Regions from separate parts of the Mediterraneibacter sp. genome, predicted to be linked through region 3. Evidence: a T-box and tRNA genes for the amino acid it is inferred to sense, from the RefSeq annotation. Region 3 holds a T-box; the other regions hold tRNA genes.

Region 1 (2,278 bases), on a different contig from region 3:
GATTGCCATGGATAAATATGGAATTAAACCTGATATTATTATCGGATGCGCCGGAGGTGGATCGAACTTAGGCGGTTTAATCTCGCCGTTTATGGGAGAAAAATTAAGAGGAGAAGCAGATTATCGCTTTATAGCAGTAGAACCAGCTTCGTGTCCAAGTTTAACAAGAGGCGTTTACGCATATGATTATTGTGACACGGGTATGGTTTGCCCGCTTTCAAAAATGTATACATTAGGCAGTGGATTCATCCCGTCTGCAAATCATGCCGGAGGATTGAGATATCACGGTATGAGTTCTGTTTTATCGCAGCTTTATGAAGATGGCTATATGGAAGCTCGTTCCGTGGAGCAAACAGCGGTATTTGAAGCAGCAGAGCAGTTTGCAAGAGTAGAGGGAATCCTTCCGGCGCCGGAAAGCAGTCATGCTATTAAAGCGGCGATCGATGAAGCGATGAAGTGTAAAGAGACAGGGGAAGAAAAGACGATTCTTTTTGGACTTACAGGAACAGGATATTTTGATATGTTTGCATATGAAAAATTCCATGACGGAAAGATGAGTGATTACGTTCCGACAGATGAAGAGCTTCAGGCATCTTTTGCAAATCTGCCGAAAGTCCCGGAGAATTTATAAAAGCGATAACAGATAAAAAACGGAGATAGAGAAAAAGGATGACGGATATAAAAATCAATCTGGACGATAATGTTCAGGTTGATTTTTTTGTATGGCGACGCGCCAAAGTCCGGGTCTGCCTGAGACCTTGGCAACTGCTTGCAATCCCGGAATGTGCCCTTTGGAACCTTCGGTGATTATGCGATTTGTGCAAAAAAGGTAAAGTGAGAGAGGCGTAAAAGGCTGAATGATAATGCACTTTTAGTGGAAAAATTGTATCGGATTTCGGCACGAAAACAAACCGTGAAAGAAGTTCAAAAAATGAGAGAAAAGGAAAACGCTTGATAGCTCTTGTCTTATCGTGTTTTATCTTATGCTGTTATCAAATGTAACAGTGCCATTATAGTGGCGTTTCCAACGATAAATATACTGACGATTCGTCTTGTATTTTATTGCAGCTTTAGAGACACCATACTTTTCAGCGAAACGAATCAGGAAGTGAAAAAAAGTGTTGACTTTTTTCTCCTATAGTGGTATTATATCACTCGTGGTCAGCAAAATGACCATGAATCCTATATGGAATGCGGAAGTGTCGGAACTGGCAGACGAGCAAGACTAAGGATCTTGTAAGCATTGCGCTTGTGTGGGTTCAAGTCCCATCTTCCGCATTAGAGAAAGAGCAGAAAATCTTTTATCGAAGATTTTCTTTTTTTATTTAAATGGTGACTGCTTGCAATCCCGGAATGTGCCTTTTGGCACTTATGGTGATTATCTGAATTTATTTTTTGAAAAAAGTGAAAAATCAAAGAAGTGATAAAACGGAGATAAAAACTGCTGAAAAACTGGCAGAAAGTTATAAAAAAGTGTTGACTTTTTGTCTGAATAATGGTATCATATCATTTGTGGTCAGCAAAAAGATCATATATCCTATATGGAATGCGGAAGTGTCGGAACTGGCAGACGAGCAAGACTAAGGATCTTGTAAGCATTGCGCTTGTGTGGGTTCAAGTCCCATCTTCCGCATTAAAGAAGTAAATGGACTGTCGTTTTAACGATTGATAAATCGTGAAGCGGCAGCTTTTTTTGCTGTTTTTTGCTATACAGCTGTTTGATTTCTGTAGAAAAAGAAGAGGATTAAAAAAGCCGTACTTTAACATAGCTTTAAAACACATTTTACAAATTTTTGGATTTTTCTGCTTATTCTAAGAAGAATCCAAGCACTCTAGGATTTCATCCCACAGATAGTCATAGTAGGTATTAAAAAAATTCTTTCACTTTTTCTATCAAAGAGTTATTGCACACATACGCAATCCCTTCCGGTTGATCTGCAGTAGTTGACTGTCGTGAGTAATCATGTTCGGGTTTACATCTTCTCCCGATTTCAATTTTACATACAAGTACGATAGTATCTTGTGTACAATTACAAAATAATCGTCCTTTGCCATAAGATCACCCTTCTTCTTTCTTTAAAATGGATAAAAATACCACCTGTCAGTTCGGCAGATGGTATTATATTACATCAATTTTCGCTTCTTTTACTAAATCATTTAATGACTTTCCGCTATAGAATTTATCATTCATAACTTCGTCTATATTACCATATTCTTTCGTATCATCACCATGCCACGCTTGATACGTTGGAATGTAATCTCTGACTTCAACCGTCAC
Region 2 (2,278 bases), on a different contig from region 3:
AGCGGGAGTTCATATTAAGTTCATTAACCTTTCGGGTGGAATCGGAATCCCGTATCGACCGGATCAAGAACCAAACGATATCTATGCAATCGGAGAGGGTGTTCGGAAGGTGTATGAGGAAGTGCTTGTTCCGGCAGGCATGGGAGATGTGGCTATCTATACAGAATTAGGACGTTACATGATGGGACCGTACGGCTGTCTTGTGACGAAAGCAATTCACGAAAAGAACACATACAAAAATTATATCGGTGTGGATGCATGTGCTGTAAATTTAATGCGTCCGGCAATGTATGGAGCATATCATCACATTACCGTGCTTGGAAAAGAAGATAAGCCTTGCGACTATAAATATGATGTGACCGGTTCTTTGTGTGAAAATAATGACAAGTTTGCTGTTGACAGAATGCTTCCGGAAATCGACAGAGGAGATTATCTTGTGATTCATGACACAGGCGCTCATGGATTTGCGATGGGATATAATTATAACGGTAAATTGAAATCTGCAGAACTTCTCCTGAAAGAGGATGGAGAAGTAAAATTGATCAGACGTGCAGAAACACCGTCAGATTATTTCTCGACATTCGATTGTTTTGAGATTGGGAAAAAACTTATAAAATAGATTATGATATAAAATCATTCTGTATTTATAAAATTAGATGATTATAACATCATAAAATTTTTTGAATTTAAATGATAAAAAAGCTTGCAATATGGACATGCAGGTGATATAATTATTAATGGTTTCACGAAGAAACCATTATGCGGATGTGGCGGAATGGCAGACGCACAAGACTCAAAATCTTGCGTAGGTGACTACGTGTGGGTTCAAGTCCCACCATCCGCATTAATTCATGATTAAAGTACTGTGGACAATCGTTCACAGTACTTTTTTGTTTAAGAAGAAATCATCAGTCAAAAAAGATATAGTATACGTGTATACAATTATAAAAAGTAATGCTTGCCATTGTTGGAATAAAATGTTATGGTATATATGTAGTAGTGTAAACTGAGTGTAGATAATTAGTAACAGGGTTAAGGAGGGACATGGACAAGTGATAAGGAAAAACAAACTGCTGATATGCACACTTTTAATGTCAATGGTAATCAGTTGTATGCCGGGCATGAAAAGTGAGGCGGCGGAGCTGTCAGGGGAGGAACAAGTTACAGCATCGCTCCAGGATGAGAATAGTCAGCGCCTAGAAGAGACGACTGCTATGGATGAAGATGGAAGAATTTATGAGATCAGCGAAGAAGAAGGCATTGTTGCAGAGGAAACACCGGCACAGTTCGCGATGTTTTCTGCAAGATCGTTAGATCAGAATAAAGTGGTCAATTTTAATACGAAAGGCAGCGCTACCACATCTTTTACATATAGCGGTGGAAATGGTTACACAAACGGAGCATATGGTGCAGATGCGGCATATTTGGGTATGACAAATGACGGAAAAGTTCGTTTTATGCTGTCAGGAGTTACAGGAACAGTCAATGCTTCGGAAGTTCAGATTGTGGAATATGAGTCGGTTTCTGATTGTGTGAGTTATTATGGAATATCGGATGGAAAGCTGATTCATTATATCTCACAGGATTTGAATCGTGCTCCTTCTTCTTATATAAATAACGGAACAGCTCCGGCTTATTTAAGTGAAGGCGTAAAGTATTACAGTTATGATGGTCATTATTTTTATACAGATTATAAGGTGATGCTTTCCGATTATCAGAATCATATGAATGGGCAAAATGCAGTGAATGCAGGAAATGCTTTTTATAATTATTTTCAATTTAAGAATATGAGAGAAGCCTCGGCGTACAGCGGAGAGGAACTGAATACAATGCTTCAATCAGCAATGGGTACTGCAGGGGTTAATGCTTCTTTGTCAAAATTAACAGGAACAGGAACTGCTTTTGTAAAATATCAGAATCTTTATCAGGTTAATGCGCTTCTTTCCATTGGAATTGCAGTAAATGAAAGTGGATGGGGATTGAGCTGGATCTGTCAGAATAAAAATAATATTTTCGGATTGAATGCAGTAGATAGTGATCCGGGTGTGAATGCAGATACTTATGCAAGTATTGATGATTGTATTCGTATTTTTATGAAGACATGGATGGATGGCGGTTATTTTGATGCATCTGATTGGAGAAATCACGGAACTTATCTTGGAGATAAGAATGGCGGAATTAATGTAAGTTATGCTTCGGATCCGTATTGGGGAGAGAAAGCGGCTGCCCATGCATGGAATCTTGACTCTGTCGGCGGTAAGAAAGATGGTCCGATGCA
Region 3 (2,278 bases):
GAGATTCAACGGCAAAAAATTACTATGTGAAATATAAAGACTATATTAAAAATGTCGCCTCCAGTGAGATTTATGCTACATGGCCTGCAAATACGATCCGTGCGAACGTGCTTGCAATTATGTCGTTTACGTTGAATCGCGTTTATACGGAATGGTATAGAAACAAAGGATACGATTTTACGATCACTTCGTCCACGGCATTTGATCACAAGTGGATACCGGAAAGAAATGTGTACGAAAGTATATCGGTGATCGTTGACGAATTGTTTGCAAATTATCTTTCAAGACCGAATGTAAGGCAGCCGATACTGACACAATATTGCGATGGAAGAAGGGTGAGCTGTCCGGATTGGATGACACAGTGGGGGTCGAAGGAACTTGGCGATAGAGGGTTGACGCCGATCGAGATCCTTCGCTATTTCTACGGAGATGATATGTATATCAATATCGCTCCGGAAATATCAGGTGTTCCGTCTTCATGGCCGGGATATATATTGGAAATCGGTTCAAGTGGTGAAAAAGTAAGGCAGATACAGGAACAGTTGAATGTGATTGCCGGAGCGTATCCCGCAATTCCTAAAATTACGGTAGATGGTATCTATGGAGAGGCAACAGCTGAATCCGTGAGAAAATTTCAGGAAGTGTTCGGATTACCGCAAACAGGAAAAGTAGATTACAGCACATGGTACAAAATATCTGAAATCTATGTCGGAGTGTCGCGGATTGCGGAATTGACGTAGTTCTGATGAAAATACCTTGACTTATTTTAATGACATATTTATAATAAGTAAGGATATTGCAAAAACATGGAAGAGGAATAGTAGAAGCGTATCGTATTCAGAGATCTGCCGGTTGGTGCGAGGCAGGAACGTAAGTTTTGAACTCACCTCGGAGTTCTTTCGTTGAATTTGGAGTAGACGAAAGCGGGAGTTCCCGTTATAGAATGAACGAGTGCATTTGGTTGGGCTAAGACGAAGGAGACAGGAAGAAAACGGCTTGGTTTTATCAGATGAACAAGAGTGGTACCACGGAAATAAGCCTTTTCGTCTCTTGAGTTTTTCAGGAACGGGAGGCTTTCTTTTATGCATTGATCATTCGGAGGACAGCCGTTGTGCTTGTAATCAGTTGGCAGAAAGAGTACTTACCGATTGTAATAAAAATGCATAATATAACGATGAATGAAGGAGAGAAACATATGGGTACAAAGATAATGTATAACCACAAAGCAATCGAAAAAAAGTGGCGTGAAAAATGGGCAGAAAATCCAGTAAATCCAAGAGTAGATGATAATGGAAATAAAAAACAGAAATATTACTGTCTTGACATGTTTCCATATCCGTCAGGAAATGGTCTTCATGTCGGCCATTGGAGAGGATATGTAATTTCCGACGTATGGAGCCGTTATAAACTTCAGCAGGGATATTATATCGTACATCCGATGGGATGGGATGCATTCGGACTTCCGGCTGAAAATTATGCGATCAAGATGGGAGTACATCCGGCAAAATCTACAGCAGAAAATGTGGCAAATATTAAACGTCAGATTAATGAAATTGCAGCGCTCTATGATTGGGATATGGAAGTCAATACGACAGATCCGAACTTCTATAAGTGGACGCAGTGGATTTTCGTGAAGATGTTTAAAGAAGGACTTGCATATGAAAAAGAATTTCCGATCAACTGGTGCCCGTCCTGTAAGACAGGTTTGGCAAATGAGGAAGTTGTAAATGGAAAATGTGAGCGCTGCGGAGCAGAAGTTACGAAGAAAAATCTTCGTCAGTGGATGCTGAAGATTACTGCCTATGCGGATCGGCTGTTAAATGATCTCGATAAGCTGGACTGGCCGGAAAAAGTAAAGAAAATGCAGGCTGACTGGATCGGAAAATCTTACGGAGCAGAGGTGGATTTCCCTGTTGACGGAAGAGATGAGAAAATTACTGTATATACGACAAGACCTGACACACTTTACGGTGCGACATTTATGGTGCTTGCTCCTGAACATGAGATGGCGGCATCTCTTGCGACAGATGAGACAAGAGAAGCAGTGGAAAAATATATTTACGATGCGTCAATGAAATCAAACGTAGATCGTCTTCAGGATAAAGAGAAGACAGGCGTATTTACGGGAAGCTATGCGATCAATCCGCTTAGCGGAGAAAAGACTCCGATTTGGCTGTCTGATTATGTATTGGCGGATTATGGTACAGGAGCGATCATGTGTGTTCCTGCTCACGATGACCGTGATTTTGAGTTCGCAAAGAAATTCAATATTCCGATC

What was found. The T-box of region 3 lies ahead of leuS (leucine--tRNA ligase). A T-box ahead of a tRNA ligase gene usually reads a tRNA of that ligase, here a tRNA-Leu.
Region 1: it has a tRNA-Leu gene. The T-box ahead of leuS (leucine--tRNA ligase) is inferred to sense a tRNA for this amino acid. The anticodon was not compared.
Region 2: it has a tRNA-Leu gene. The T-box ahead of leuS (leucine--tRNA ligase) is inferred to sense a tRNA for this amino acid. The anticodon was not compared.

Annotation. Positions count from the first base shown of each region.
Region 1 covers NZ_JAPJQP010000003.1:98,808-101,085, reverse strand. Annotated here, with positions in the region: gene RCH61_RS03225 (TrpB-like pyridoxal phosphate-dependent enzyme) at 1-631, shown strand, start outside; tRNA gene RCH61_RS03220 (tRNA-Leu) at 1,194-1,278, shown strand; tRNA gene RCH61_RS03215 (tRNA-Leu) at 1,549-1,633, shown strand; gene RCH61_RS03210 (hypothetical protein) at 2,120-2,278, opposite strand, start outside.
Region 2 covers NZ_JAPJQP010000003.1:113,606-115,883, reverse strand. Annotated here, with positions in the region: gene RCH61_RS03295 (diaminopimelate decarboxylase) at 1-619, shown strand, start outside; tRNA gene RCH61_RS03290 (tRNA-Leu) at 762-844, shown strand; gene RCH61_RS03285 (N-acetylglucosaminidase) at 1,053-2,278, shown strand, end outside.
Region 3 covers NZ_JAPJQP010000005.1:53,298-55,575, reverse strand. Annotated here, with positions in the region: gene RCH61_RS04280 (peptidoglycan-binding protein) at 1-740, shown strand, start outside; T-box leader at 799-1,054, shown strand; gene leuS (leucine--tRNA ligase) at 1,196-2,278, shown strand, end outside.